DNA from 2 places in the Micromonospora sp. AKA38 genome. Region 1 is predicted to be linked to the other one. Evidence: predicted binding sites of a transcription regulator. Region 1 holds the regulator's gene; the other holds the start of a gene.
What was found. The regulator HspR, encoded in region 1, represses chaperone genes until heat shock. The targets are predictions, from matches to a motif close to TTGAGTNNNNNNNACTCAA.

Region 1 (7,541 bases):
GCCGAAGGGCTGGTCGAGGAGGCCGAGGTCGTGGTCGACGAGATCGGCGGCGACGCCGACGTCGCCGGGCCCCCCGTGGTCGACGCGCCGGCCGAGCCGAGCGACGAGACCGGCAAGGCGCCGCTCGGCGCCGAGCTGGAGTCGCTCCGCTCCGACCTGGAGGAGCGCACCCGCGACCTCCAGCGGGTGTCGGCGGAGTACGCCAACTACCGCAAGCGGGTCGACCGCGACCGCAACCTGGTCCAGGAGCAGGCGACCGGCGGGGTGCTCACCGCGCTCCTGCCGATCCTCGACGACCTGGACCGGGCCCGCGAGCACGGCGACCTGGTGGGTCCGTTCGGCAGTGTGGCCGACCAGCTCACCGCCGCGCTGGGCAAGTTCGGCCTGACCGCGTTCGGTGAGCAGGGCGACCCGTTCGACCCGACCCGGCACGAGGCGGTGGCGCACCAGACCTCCGCCGACGTGACGGAGCCGACCTGCGTGCAGGTCATGCGCCGGGGCTACCAACTCGGCGAGCGCCTGCTGCGGCCGGCCCTGGTCGCGGTCGCGGACCCGGAGTAGTGCCGACCCGTGACGTCCCGCCCGCCCGCACCGGGCGGGCGGGACGACCGGGATTCGACCCGTGGAAGGGGGTGGACCGGTGAGTTCCAAGGACTGGATCGAGAAGGACTACTACGCCGCGTTGGGCGTGGACAAGTCCGCCTCCTCGGACGAGATCAAGAAGTCGTACCGGAAGCTGGCCCGGGAGTCGCATCCGGACCACAACCCCGGTGATGCCGGGGCCGAGGAGCGGTTCAAGACCGTCTCCGAGGCGTACGCGGTGCTCGGCGACGAGAAGAAGCGTCGCGAGTACGACGAGATGCGGTCGCTCTTCGGCTCGGGCGCGTTCCGGCGCGGCGCCCGCGGCGCGGGCCAGTCCGGGGGCGCGCCGTTCGACGTCTCCGACCTGTTCGGCGGCGGCGGTGCCGGCGGTGGTGGCGACGCCCGGTTCGGTGGCGGCGGCTTCACCGACCTGTTCAGCACGATCTTCTCCGGTGGCGGCGCCGGCGGCGGGGCACGCCCGCGCGGTCCGGCCCGGGGCCGGGACGTCGAGGCCGAGGTGGCGCTGGACTTCTCCGACGCGGTCCGCGGCGTCACGCTGCCGCTGACGCTGCGCGCACCAGGGGTCTGCGACACCTGCCACGGCAACGGCGCGAAGCCGGGCACCACGCCGCTGGCCTGCCCGGTCTGCCACGGCGCCGGCGTGACCACCCGCAACCAGGGGTCGTTCAGCTTCTCCGAGCCGTGCCGCAACTGCCAGGGTGTCGGCACGATCGTCGAGGAGAAGTGCCCGGAGTGCCACGGCAGCGGCGGGGTCACCAAGACCCGCACGCTGACCGTGCGTTTCCCGGCCGGGGTGGCCGACGGCCAGCGGATCCGACTGGCCGGTCGCGGCGAACCCGGCGACCGGGGCGGCCCGGCGGGCGATCTGTTCGTGCACGTGAAGGTGCGCCCGGACGAGCTGTTCGGACGCACCGGGGACGATCTGACCCTGAACGTCCCGATCACGTACGCCGAGGCGGTGCTCGGCACCGACCTGCGGGTGCCGACCCTGGACGGCACGGTGACGTTGCGGGTGCCACCGGGTACCCCCGCCGGGCGGGTGCTGCGGGCCCGGGGCAAGGGCGTCGTACGCAACGACGGGCGCGCCGGTGACCTGCTGGTCACGCTCGACGTGGTGGTCCCGGCGAAGGTGTCGGACGAGGCGCGGGCGGCGCTGGAGACCTTCGCGGCACAGACTCCGCCCGCCGCGCGGGAACATCTCGACGCGCGGGTACGTCGATTCGGTTGACGGCGGCAGCGGAGGTGAACGGGCATGTCGGAGGAGTACGTCGGCTCGGGTGACCCGGCCTACGAAGCCAAGATTCTGATGATCTCGGTGGCGGCGCGGATGGCGGGCATGCACCCCCAGACGCTGCGCCAGTACGACCGGCTGGGCCTGGTGCAGCCCGGTCGGGCGGCCGGCGGCGGTCGCCGGTACAGCGTCCGGGACGTGGTGCTGCTCCGCGAGGTGCAGCGGCTCAGCCAGGACGACGGGATCAACCTGGCCGGGGTCAAGCGGATCATCGGGCTGGAGCGGCTGCTGGAGGAGGCGCAGCAGCGGGTGGCCCGGCTGGAGGCGGAGCTGGACGCCGCGTACCGGCGGATCGCCGAGCTGGAGTCGCTGGGTGGCTTCCCCCGCGGCGACCTGGTGCCCACCAACCGCACCTCCACCGCGCTCGTGGTCTGGCGTCCCCGCCGTACCCCCGATCGCTGACACCTGCTGCTCGCGCTCGTCCGAGGGCCGGCCCGCTCCCCGCTGTTCCCGGGGGCGGGCCGGCCCTCCGTCATCTCCCGGTTGCCCCCACGGCTGCACAGTTGGTGAGTGCCGGCCGGCGTGGAGGTTGCGGAAAGTGGGGCGCGGCGAGATGGGTTCCACTACTCTTTGGATCAGGGATAAATGCCCCGAAACGGAATCCGGGCTGGCGGGGGGAGCCATGGCGGAACCGGCGAAGAAAGTGGCGGAACGCGCGGAGGAACGCCTCGAGAAGGTGGCCGAGAACGTCAAGGAGCGGTTCGACCGGGTCACCGAGGGCCGCTTCAGCGACAAGGTCAAGGAAGGGCGCTTCGCCGACCAGACCGACCACGGTGTGGACCGCGCCAGGGACGACGAGCGGCGCAGGAAGCAGGGCGGATCGACCTGACGGTCCACCGACGTGCGGGCCGGGACCCACGGGGGGTCCCGGCCCGTTCGCCCGCCACCCGCCACCCGCGCCGATCTTGGAGTTATGGCACCTCGCAAAAGGCGCACACACCGCAAACCTTGGCGCCACAACTCCAAGATCGGCGGGGGTCAGAGGCGGCGGTTCTCGCGCACCAGGCCGCCCTCGCACCAGTCGCGGTAGACGAAGAGATCCGGGCGGGCGAGCAGCACCCGGCTGTTGTGCGCCCAGTTGCGCATCAGGTCGTCGCCGGTCCGTTCGGCCTGTTCGACCAGCTTGCGGAAGCGGCGTTTCGGGTGCGCGCGGAAGTTCGTCCGGATGCCGTCGGCGGCGTAGATGTAGAGGCAGTGCAGCGCGAACCGGCGGGCCGGGCAGGACCGGTCCATGGCCAGGTCGAACAGCGTCTGCACCAGGTGGTCACCGGCGACCAGCAGGTCCCAGTCCGGTGGCATGGAGGCCAGCGGCACCGAGTCCGGTTGGTACGCCCAGGCCCGCAGCTCGGCGGGCGACGGGTCGACCGGGTTGGCGAAGCCGTGGAACGTCTCTTCCCGCACGTTCACCGGCCGACCTTCCGCTGACGCTGACGGGGGCTCCGGCCACCCGCGGACCCAGACTGCTGGGGCGACACGTTAACGCGCTTCGGCGGAGCAGTGGTAGACCTTCCCAGAATCAATTTGACAACCGTTGGCCGGGCCGGACCGGCTGAGCAGCCGATCAGGCCCGGCCGCGGGTCAGTCGCCCACCGGCACCGTGACCGGTCGGGTGGCGGCGGCGCGTCGGCGCAGCCACTGCTTGAACCAGGTGGTGTCCGGCAGTCGGGCGAGCAGCGGGCCGGTCACCACCGTGATCAGCACGTACGCGGTGGCGAGCGCGGCCAGCTTCGGCTCCACCGGGTAGACGGCCGACACGGCCAGCCCGGCGATGACGATGGAGAACTCACCGCGCGGGGTGAGCGCCAGGCCGGCCCGCCAGCGTCCGGGCTCGGCGATCCCGGCCCGACGGGCGGCCAGGTAGCCGGTGGCCACCTTCGTCGCCATGGTCACCACGGCCAGCAGCAGCGCGGGCAGCAGCACCGGCGGCATGTCCAGCGGGTTGGTTACCAGCCCGAAGAACACGAAGAAGACCGCGGCGAAGAGGTCCCGCAGCGGCGACAGAAGTTCCGTGGCGTGGTGCGCGACCGGCCCGGACAGCGCGATGCCGACCAGGAACGCGCCGACCGCGGCGGAGACCTGGAGCTTGGCCGCGATACCGGCGACCAGCAGGGTCAGGCCGAGCACGCCGAGCAGCAGCGCCTCCGGATCCTTGGCGGAGAGCGCGGTGGAGATCAGGTGCCCGTACCGGATCGCCACGGCCAGCACGACGACCACGGTGAACACCGCGATGGCGAGCGCGATGCCGCCCTTCATCAGGCCGACCCCGGCGAGCAGCGCGGTGACCAGCGGCAGGTAGAGCGCCATCGCCAGGTCCTCGATCACCAGGACAGAGAGGATCACCGGGGTCTCCCGGTTACCGACCCGGCCCAGGTCGCCGAGCACCTTGGCGATCACACCCGAGGACGACACCCAGGTGACGCCGGCGAGCACCACGGCGGCGACCCAGCCCCAGCCGAGCAGCAGCGCGAACGCGAAGCCGGGCAGCGCGTTGAACACCGCGTCGATGAGCCCGGCGGGCGCGGCAGAGCGGAGGTTGCCGACCAGTTCGTTCGCGCTGTACTCCAGCCCGAGCATGACCAGCAGCAGGATCACGCCGATCTCCGCGCCGACGGCGAAGAACTCCTCGCTGGCGTTGAGCGGCAGCAGGCCGCCGTGCCCGAAGGCGAGGCCGGCGAGCAGGTAGAGCGGGATGGGCGAGACGCCGACGCGACGGCTGAGCCGGCCGAGCAGGCCGAGCAGGAGCAGCAGCGCGCCGACCTCGACGAGCAGGATTTGGGTTTCGTGCATACGCGTCAGCCGTCCGGGTCGGTCTCGGCGAGGATGGAGGTGACGCCGTCGAGCCCCTGTCGGGTGCCGACCACGACGACCACGTCGCCGGATTCGAACCGGAAGGTGGGGTCGGGCGAGACGTTCACCTCGCCCTGACGCAGCACGGCCACGATGGACGCGCTGGTCCGGGTGCGGGCCTTCGTGTCGCCGAGCCGCCGACCGACGTACTTCGAGCCGGCCGGGATGACGATCTGCTCGGTCAGCAGCCCGGCAGCCTGCTCGCGCAGCCCGGAGAGCTGACCCAGCATCAGCGACGCGCCGAGGATGTCGGCCAGCGCCTCCGCCTCGTCGTCGGTCAGCGGTATGTCGTGCTGACAGGAGTCGGGATCGTCCGGGTCGTAGAGGACCAGGTCGCGGCGGCCATTGCGATGGGAGACCACGCCGAGCCGGCGGCCGGATTCCGTCATCAGGTCATGACGTACGCCGATTCCCGGTAAGGCGGTCTGTTCGACACGTACTCGCACGCCGGTGAGGCTACCTCTGCCGGGCACATGCTGCTCCCTGCGGAGACCTGGTGATGGGCGATCAGCTCGCACCCGAGCCTCGGGCCCGCTCAGCGGAGCCCGGCGAAGAACTGCCGGATGTCACCGACCAGCACGTCGGTCGCCTCGTGTGCGGCGTAGTGTCCGCCGACGCTCCCGCGCTGCTCGGGCCCCGCCTCGAAGGCGTGCCAGCGGACGATGTTGGCGTGGTCCCGGTCGGCGAACCGGCGGATCGACTGGAAGTCGCCCGGAAACATCGCCAGCGCGGTCGGCGTCGTGGTCGGCCCGGTCGGCTGCTCGGTGGCGTGCGCGTCCTCCCAGTAGAACCGCATCGCCGAGCCGACGGTGCCGGTGAGCCAGTAGATCGCGACGTTGGCCAGGACGAAGTCCGGGTCAAGGCTCTCGTCGAGGAGTTGCCCATTCCAGGCGAGCAGGCCGACCGGCGAGTCGGCCAGCGCGAACGCGAGCGTCTGCGGCTGTTGGCTCTGCACCTGGTTGAAGGAGAACTTGTTCTCGTAGAACCACTGGAGGTGCTGCAACGCGGCCTGGTCGGCCTCGGTCAGCCCGTCGAACTCGGCGGGGTCGCCGGACGGGAACGAGAAAAGCTGGGTGACGTGCACGCCGAGCACATGGTCCGGGTCGAGGCGGCCCAGTTCGGGCGAGACCATCGAGCCGGCGTCGTTGCCGACCGCGCCGTACCGGTGGTGGCCGAGGCGGGCCATCAGCTCGGCCCAGGCCCGGGCGGTGCGGAAACGGTTCCAGCCGGCACTGCGGGTCGGGCCGGAGAAGCCGAATCCCGGCAAGGACGGAATCACCAGGTGGAACGCGGGCGCGGCCGGATCGGTCGGCTCGGTGAGCGGGCCGATCACGTCCAGGTATTCGATCACGGAGCCGGGCCACCCGTGGGTGAGCACCAGCGGGGTGGCGTCCGGCCGGGACGACCGCACGTACAGGAAGTGGATCTCCTCTCCCTCGATCTCGGTGACGAACTGCGGGTGGGCGTTGAGCCGGGCCTCGACCGCGCGCCAGTCGAACTTCTCCAGCCAGTACGTCGCCAACGCCCGCACCCGCTCGGTCGGCATGCCGTAGGCGGCGCCCACGCCCGGCAGCTCACCCGGCCAGATGGTCCGGCGCAGGCGGTCGGCGAGGTCGTCGAGGGCGTACTGCGGGATCTCGACGCGGAACGGGCGGAGAGTGGCGTCCGACATGACTGCTCCTTCAGAACGGAATGTTTCGTTCCGTTTCACAGTAACAGAGCGGAACGATCCGTTCCACTGTTATCCTCGACCCATGCCCAACCCGATCGACAGCCCGCCGCTGGCCGGCCGGCGCGCGCAGGCGGCGCGCAACGACGAGACGATCCTGGCTGCCGCACGCGCGGTCTTCCTGGACGATCCGAAGGCCCCCATCGCCGCCGTCGCCGAGCGGGCCGGCGTCGGCATCAGTGCCCTCTACCGGCGGTACGCCGGCAAGGAGGACCTGCTGCGCAAGCTCTGCCACGACGGGCTGCGCCGGTTCGTCGCGGCGGCTGAGGAGGCCGCTGCCGATCCGGACGACTGGGCCGCGCTCGCCGGCTTCCTGGAGCGTGTGGTCGACGCCGACGTGCACTCCCTCACCGTGCACCTGGCCGGCACCTTCACCCCGACGGAGGAGATGGGTCACGCCGCGGTGCGGGCGAACGAGCTGGTCGACGCGCTGGTCGGGCGGGCGCGCGACGCCGGGCGGCTCCGGCCGGACGTGGTGACGCAGGACGTCGGGCTGCTGCTGGAGGGGTGCGCGGCGATTCGCGTACCCGATCCGGACCGGACCCGGCAGTTGCGCCGTCGCCACCTCGCGGTTCTGCTGGCCGGCCTGACCGCTGAGGGGCCGACGTTGCCCGGGCCGCCGCCGGCCGCCGGTGAACTCGACTGGCGGTGGCGGTCGACCGGGAAGTGACCCGGGTCACACACCCGGAGTTGAGCGGAATAGACTCAACTCTGGTTGTGTCATGTCCAGTGGACACGCCGATCCCGGGGGAGCCCATGAACACGGAACGCCTCACCACCAAGAGCCGCGAGACCATCACCGGTGCCGTCGCGCTGGCGAACCAGCGCGGTCACGCCACCGTGGAGCCCTGGCACCTGCTGCTCGCCCTGCTGGACACCGACGGCTCGACCGCCGCCGGCCTGCTGCGCGCCGTCGGCGCCGACGCCGCCGAGCTGCGCCGGGTCGCCCAGCGCTCGGTCGACGCGCTGCCCGCCGCGCGCGGCTCCAGCCTGGCCGAGCCGACGTTGGCCCGGGAGTTCGTCAACGCCATCGGCGCCGCCGAGCAGATCGCCCGGCCGCTCGGCGACGAG
Region 2 (7,541 bases), on a different contig from region 1:
GGCGGCAACACCGGCGGTCAGAACGGTGGCAACAACAACGGTGGCCAGAACGGCGGGAACAACAACGGCGGCGGTCAGAACAACGGCGGCAACAACGGCCTGAACGTGCTGGCCAAGGACTGCGCCAACAGCAAGTTGGAGGCGCACAACGGCTTCCAGAACGGCAACCGTTGCGTGAGCACCGCGTTCGGTGAGGTCGGCGCCGCGGCGAACAACCCGTCGCTGCTCATCACGCAGTTCCCGAACCAGGTGCAGCGCAACCAGCCGTTCACGCTCCGGGTCACCACGAGGAACCTGGTGCGGGACCGGTTCCTCGCCGCCGGGCAGGGCGGCTACTACCTGGAGAGCTCGCTGCTCAACGACCAGGGCCTGGTCCGCGGTCACTTCCACACCGCGTGCCGGATGCTCGGCAGCACCCGGCAGCCCCCGAACCCGCAGGACGTGCCGGCCTTCTTCGTCGCCACCGAGGACGGCCGGGGCGGGTCCCAGCCGGACGACGTGCTGATCCAGATTCCGGGTCTGCCGGACTCGGGCCTGGCCCAGTGCTCGGTCTGGGCCGGCGACGGCTCGCACCGGATCCCGATGATGGAGCGGGCGAACCAGACCCCCGCCATCGACGTGGTGCGCATCCAGGTCAACTGACCCGCACGCCGACGGCCGGAGCCGTCCGGGTACGCCCGGGCGGCTCCGGCCGCTTCGCGGGTCGGTCCGGTCGCGGCGGGGTCGCCGGTGGGTCTTGCGGGCTGAGTCGTCGGTGCCGTCGCTTCGGTGTGCGGCCGGTGGCTCGCCGCCCGTCGCGGAAGCACGCGGCTGCGCTGTCCGTCCGACCGTCCGGCGGCCCCCGGGTGCCGGCGACGGGACCCGGGGGGCGGCCCGTGCACCGGCCGCGTCGTCGCTGCGGTCAGCGCGGAAGGCTGGGTGCGGCAGGCTCGCGCACCGCGCGGTGCGCCCGCCGAGAAAGTTGCTGCCGAGTCGATCGAGCCGGATGAAAATTGTCGACCAAAAAAGCCGGCCGGGGCCCCGCTGATTCCCAGCGTGACCCCGTGGCGCCCGACCGTGAACCGGGAGCCTCAGCGGCCCTTGTACGCCTCCACCACGGAGACCGGGATGCGCCCGCGCTCGGAAATCTCGTAGCCGTTCTTGGCGGCCCATTCGCGGATGGCGCGGTTCTGCTCGCGGTCCATTCCCGAGGTGCTCGGCCGGGTGGCGCGCCGCGCCGCGCGGCCGGCGTCGACTGGTCCGCGGCCGATGCGCCGGCCAGCGTTGATGTACGGGTCCAGCGCTTTACGCAGGACGCCCGCGTTCTCGTCGGAGACGTCGATCGTGTAGGCCACGCCGTCCAGGCTGAACTCGACGGTCCGATCGGCCTTTCCGCCGTCGAGGTCGTCCGTCAGAACGGTGATTACTTTCCTTGCCATCGCCATTACTCCCTGTGTCGGGCGGGGTGTGGCTAAGAGTTTGACCTACCTGGCGGTAATTCCGCAACAATACCCGACACTTTCCATTCGGCGGGTCGGGGTAAACGATGGACCGCCAATAGGGCCGGAGGGGGTGGACGTGGCCTGGGTCACAAGCCGGAACAAGGTGCACGGTTTGTTACTTGAGTCAGACACGCTCAACCAACTGATGGCAGGTGTTCGATGGCAACTCTTCCGGTACTTCCCCTGACCGACGCCGTCCTGCTGCCCGGGATGGTCGTCCCGGTGACCCTCGACCCGACCACCCAGTCCGCTGTCGACGCGGCCCGCGCCACCGGCGACAAGACGCTGCTGGCGGTGCCCCGCATCGACGGCGAGTACGGCTCGGTCGGCGTGGTCGCCACCCTCGAGAAGGTGGGCCGACTGCCCAGCGGCGAACCGGCGGCCGTGGTGCGCGGCATCGCCCGCGCCCGCATCGGCTCCGGTGTGCCCGGCCCGGGCGCGGCGCTCTGGGTCGAGGCGACGACCCTCGACGAACCCGCGCCGGCCGGCCGGGCCCGGGAACTGGCCCGCGAGTACCGCGCGCTGATGACCTCGGTGCTCCAGCAGCGCGGCGCCTGGCAGGTCATCGACGCCATGGAGCGGATGACCGACCTCTCCGAGCTGGCCGACTCGGCCGGCTACGCGCCCTGGCTCAGCCTGGCGCAGAAGACCGAGCTGCTCGCCGCGCCGGACGTCACCGCCCGGCTGGAGCTGCTGGTCGGCTGGGTGAAGGAGCACCTGGCCGAGCAGGAGGTCACCGAGCAGATCAACACCGATGTCCGGGAAGGGCTGGAGAAGTCCCAGCGGGAGTTCCTGCTCCGGCAGCAGCTCGCCGCGATCCGCAAGGAACTCGGCGAGGACGAGCCGGACGGCTCCGCCGACTACCGAGCCCGGGTCGAGTCCGCCGACCTGCCGGACAAGGTCCGCGAGGCGGCCCTGCGCGAGGTCGGCAAGCTGGAGCGGGCCAGCGACGCCTCGCCCGAAGCGGGCTGGATCCGCACCTGGCTGGACACGGTCCTGGAGATGCCGTGGAGTACGCGTACCGAGGACAACACCGACCTGGCCGCGGCCCGGGCGGTGCTCGACGCGGACCACGCCGGCCTGGCCGACGTGAAGGACCGCATCCTGGAGTACCTCGCGGTGCGCAACCGCCGCGCGGAGCGCAACCTCGGCGTGGTCGGCGGACGCGGCTCCGGCGCGGTGCTCGCCCTGGCCGGCCCGCCCGGCGTCGGCAAGACCAGCCTGGGCGAGTCGGTGGCCCGGGCGCTGGGTCGCACCTTCGTCCGGGTCTCGCTCGGCGGGGTGCGGGACGAGGCCGAGATCCGGGGCCACCGGCGCACCTACGTCGGCGCGCTGCCCGGCCGCATCGTGCGGGCGCTGCGTGAGGCCGGCTCGATGAACCCGGTCGTGCTGCTCGACGAGGTCGACAAGCTGGCCGTCGGCTACTCCGGCGACCCGGCGGCGGCCCTGCTGGAGGTGCTCGACCCGGCGCAGAACCACACCTTCCGTGACCACTACCTCGAGGTCGACCTCGACCTGTCCGACGTGCTCTTCCTGGCCACCGCCAACGTGGTGGAGAACATCCCCGGCCCGCTGCTGGACCGGATGGAGCTGGTCACGCTGGACGGCTACACCGAGGACGAGAAGGTGGCCATCGCCCGGGACCACCTGCTGCCCCGGCAGCAGGAGCGGGCCGGGCTGACCGCCGACGAGGTGACCGTCGCCGACGAGGCGCTGGCGCTGATCGCCGGGGAGTACACCCGGGAGGCCGGCGTCCGGCAGCTCGAACGGGCCCTTGCGAAGATCCTGCGCAAGGTGACCGTGGCGTTGGCGTCCGACCCGGCGCCGGTCCGCGTCGACACCGCCAACCTGGCCCGCTACCTGGGGCGGCCCAAGTTCACCCCGGAGTCCGCCGAACGTACGGCGGTGCCCGGCGTGGCCACCGGCCTGGCCGTCACCGGCGCCGGCGGGGACGTGCTCTTCATCGAGGCGACCAGCATGGAGGGCGAGCCGGGCCTGACCCTCACCGGTCAGCTCGGGGACGTGATGAAGGAGTCGGCGCACATCGCGCTGTCCTACCTGCGCTCCAACGGACGACGCCTCGGCATCGACCCGAACGCCCTCGCCGGGCGGCGGATCCACGTGCACTTCCCGGCGGGCGCGGTGCCGAAGGACGGTCCCAGCGCCGGCATCACCATGGTCACCGCGCTGGCGTCCCTGGTCACCGGCCGGCCGGTGCGGCCCGAGTTCGGGATGACCGGCGAGGTGACGCTCTCCGGCCGGGTGCTGCCCATCGGTGGCGTGAAGCAGAAGCTGCTCGCCGCGCACCGGGCCGGCCTCACCGAGGTGATCATCCCGAAGCGCAACGAGCCGGACCTGGACGACCTGCCGGCCGAGGTGCGCGAGGCGCTGACCGTGCACACCCTCGCCGACGTGGCGGACGTGCTCGCGCTGGCGCTGCGTCCGGCCGAGGTGGACGCCCAGAGCCTCGGCGGCCAGCCGCTCACCGCGGCCTGACCGGCCCCGTCGAACCCCCGTCGCCCGCCGGGCGGCGGGGGTTCGTGGCCCGGAACGCGAGACGCGGGGCACGCCACCGTGCCGGACCGACCATCTTCGGGCCGAGCCGGCGCGGTGGGCCGGCTACCGGCGGTCGCGCCGGTCCCGGGGGTCGAAGCGACGCTCACCGCCACCGTCGCCCTCACCGTCCCGGTCCCGCCGGACGGTGGCCTTGCGACCCTTGATGGTGCTGTCCCGCAGACCCTGGATCACCTCGTCGGCCATGCCCTGCGGCACCTCCACCAGGGAGAACCGGTCGGCGATCTCGATCGAGCCGATGTCCCGCCCGCTCACCCCGGTCTCCCCGGTGATCGCGCCGACCAGGTCCTGCGGTCGTACCCCGGCCCGACGGCCCAACCCGATGAAGACCTGGGTCGTGCCGGCGGCGCGGGACCGGCCGCCACCGCGCCGGTCCCGACCCTCGGAGCCGGGCCGGCCCTCCCGGTTCGGGCGGACCGAGACCTGGGGGATCTCCTCCTCGTCGGCGGTGCCGGGCAGCGTGGCCTCGTGCGCCAACCGCACCGCGGCGAGCGCGACCTCCATCAGGTCGAACTCGTCGGTCAGCGACTCGACGACCGCCCGGAACGGCTCCAGGTCGTCCTCGAGCACCGACTCGCGCACCGCGGCCTGGGTCAGCTCGAACCGCCGGGTCCGCAGGTCGGCCACCGTCGGGATCTTGTCCACGGTGATCCGCTGGCCGGTGACCCGCTCGATCGTCTTCAGCATCCGGTGCTCGCGCGGCTCGGCGAGCGTGATCGCCACGCCCTCCCGGCCGGCCCGGCCCACCCGGCCGATCCGGTGCACGTACGACTCCGGCGCGGACGGGACGTCGTAGTTCACCACGTGGGTGAGCTGCTCGACGTCCAGCCCGCGGGCCGCCACGTCGGTGGCGACCAGCAGGTCCGCGGTGCCGGAGCGCAGCCGGCCCATCACCCGGTCCCGCTGCTCCTGGCTCATCCCGCCGTGCAACGCCTCGGCCCGGTAGCCCCGACCGTTCATCGTCTCGGTGAGCCGGTCCACCTCCTCCCGGCTGCGGCAGAACACGATCGCCGCGGTGGGCGACTCGACGTCCAGCACCCGGCCCAGCGCGGCCGGCTTGTGCGCCCGCGCCACGATGTAGGCGCTCTGCCGTACCCGCGGCGCCTCGCCGGCCACCTGGCGTTCGCGTTCGATCCGGATCCGCACCGGGTCGGTCAGGTGCTGCCGGGCCAGCCCGTCGATGCGGGCCGGCATGGTGGCCGAGAAGAGCACCGTCTGCCGGCCCTCGGGGGCGTGCTCCAGGATCGCCTCGATGTCCTCGGCGAAGCCCATGTCGAGCATCTCGTCCGCCTCGTCCAGCACCACGGTGGTCAGCGAGCCGAGCCGCAGCGTGCCGCGGGCGATGTGGTCGAGCGCGCGCCCGGGCGTGGCGACCACCACGTCCACCCCGTGGTCGAGCGCGCGGAGCTGCCGGCCGATCGGCTGGCCGCCGTAGATCGGCAGCACCCGGGCGCCCAGATCCTTGCCGTAGCGGTGGAACGCCTCGGAGACCTGCACCGCCAGCTCCCGCGTCGGCACCAGCACCAGCGACACCGGGTCGCCGTCCGGGCGCGGCGTGGGCATCCGCTGCAGCAGCGGCAGCGCGAACGCGGCGGTCTTGCCGGTGCCGGTCGCCGCCTGCCCGAGCAGGTCCCGGCCGGCCAGCAGCGGCGGGATGGCCTCGCTCTGGATCGGCGTGGGCTCCTCGTAGCCGAGGGCGGACAGCGCGCCCAGCAGTTCGGCGCGCAGCCCGAGATCCGCGAAGGCGGCGGTGTCCTCGGCGACGGCGGGGGTGGTGGGCTCGGTCGGGGTCGGTGCGGCGCTCATGCGGCAAGCCTTTCATCACCGCCGGGCGCGGGTCGCGGCGACCGGCGCAAACGTTCGCCGCACCACGCGCGACCCCGTCCGGGCCCGCTGCTCCGGCCGGCTCACCCCGACGCGACGGCCAGCAGGGTGGTCACCCCCACCACCACGTCGAGCGCCCCGCACCACTCCGCGTACCCGCGTGGCACCACCCGCTCGGCGCGGTGGTGCCAGAGGTCCCAGCCGGCGTGTCCGAGCCAGCCCAGGCCGACAAGCGCGCCGGCGACCTGGGCCGGCGCGGCCAGCGCCACGGCCGCCAGGCCGCCCCAGACGGCCAGCCCGACGAGTTGGACCGTGAGCTGCCACCGGTCGCCGAGGTGCCGTCGCCACGCGCCGATGGCCAGGTAGCCGGCCGGCAGCACGAGCAGCGACCACGGCGACACCACGCCCGGGGCGAACCACATGTCGGCGGTCATCAGCAGCGCCAGGCCGACCGGCCAGCGACGCGCCAACGCCGCCACCACCGGGTGCCGGCGGGGCGGCGCGGTCGCCGGGTGCCGGTGCCGCAGCGCCACCAGCGCCATCGCCGGCAGCATCAGCAGGTGACCGCCGAGCAGCAGCACGTCGTCCCCGACCCACCCCACCCACCAGGCCGGGAGGAGGAGCAGGAACGGCACGTACATGGCCGCGCTCATCTCCCCGGCGGCGGGCCACCCGTCGCCCCGGTACCACATCCAGGCGACCATGCCCGCTGCCATGTTCGTGGCCATCAGCAGCGCGTCCACGTCCGGCCGGGCGAGCACGCCCGCGCCGCCCAGCATTTCCCCGCCGATCCGCCACAGCGGGCCGAGCACCACCATGCCGGCCACCATCGCCACGACCATCCCGGCCAGGTGCCGGGTCCGCGCCCAGCCGGCCCACCGCCGGGGTACGCCCACCGTCATCTCCGTCATGCCCCGACCCTGCCGGCGCGGGACGCACCGGGCCAGGCGCGTCCGTCATCGGAAAACCGTGTGGAACGCACGGGTCACTCGTGACCTGAGGCATGGACGCGGCCGTGCGGCGACGCTCCCGACCGGTGCGGAGGGAGCGTCGCCGTACGGGCTGTTCGGATCAGTAGTTGAGGGAGCAGAACTCCGGGTGGCCGACCGCGGTGCCGGTGCACTCGACCCGGGCGTCGGTCGGGTACACCTTGACCGTCATGGTCGAGGTGAAGTTCGCCGGTGTGAACGTCAGCGATCCGCCGACGCCGAACGGCTGTCCGCTGACGGTGCCGGAGAAGTTGCGCCCCCAGGTGGCCGCCGTGCCGAGGGTGTACGGCCCGCCGACGGCGGTGGGCGGCGTGCCCGACTTGGTGTAGCTCTTCCGCTCGAGGTTGGTGGTGACGCCACCGCTGGTCCGGTCCGCGTTGCTGGACACGATCTTGGCGTAGGTGACCGCGCTGCCGTTCGAGCACCACTCGACGTTCATGGTCATGAAGGCGGTGGTGGCGCTGACCGTGCCGGTGCTGCCGTTGGCGTAGACGACCGGCACGTTGAGCTCGTTCACCGGGATCTTCATCTGGAGCCGGTAGGCGCTGCCCGAGGCCTGCGCGCAGGTGCCCTGAAGGTATCCGGTGTACGTCGCGGCGCTGGCCGGCGGCGCGGCCACCGCGACCAGGCCGGCCGCGCATCCGGCGGCGAATAGCGAACGAATCATGTTGCG

Region 2: a site for HspR is predicted at 1,601-1,619, ahead of lon (endopeptidase La). Genes of this name have one in related genera too.

Annotation. Positions count from the first base shown of each region.
Region 1 covers NZ_BNEI01000001.1:125,803-133,343, reverse strand. Annotated here, with positions in the region: gene grpE (nucleotide exchange factor GrpE) at 1-561, shown strand, start outside; gene dnaJ (molecular chaperone DnaJ) at 641-1,831, shown strand; gene TPA0908_RS00670 (heat shock protein transcriptional repressor HspR) at 1,856-2,296, shown strand; gene TPA0908_RS00665 (hypothetical protein) at 2,517-2,723, shown strand; gene TPA0908_RS00660 (hypothetical protein) at 2,873-3,301, opposite strand; gene TPA0908_RS00655 (cation:proton antiporter) at 3,473-4,681, opposite strand; gene TPA0908_RS00650 (cation:proton antiporter regulatory subunit) at 4,687-5,187, opposite strand; gene TPA0908_RS00645 (epoxide hydrolase family protein) at 5,277-6,413, opposite strand; gene TPA0908_RS00640 (TetR/AcrR family transcriptional regulator) at 6,496-7,140, shown strand; gene clpB (ATP-dependent chaperone ClpB) at 7,227-7,541, shown strand, end outside.
Region 2 covers NZ_BNEI01000005.1:1,680,001-1,687,541, reverse strand. Annotated here, with positions in the region: gene TPA0908_RS24480 (hypothetical protein) at 1-642, shown strand, start outside; gene TPA0908_RS24475 (histone-like nucleoid-structuring protein Lsr2) at 1,071-1,418, opposite strand; gene lon (endopeptidase La) at 1,641-3,977, shown strand; gene TPA0908_RS24465 (DEAD/DEAH box helicase) at 4,101-5,861, opposite strand; gene TPA0908_RS24460 (hypothetical protein) at 5,963-6,790, opposite strand; gene TPA0908_RS24455 (hypothetical protein) at 6,951-7,541, opposite strand, start outside.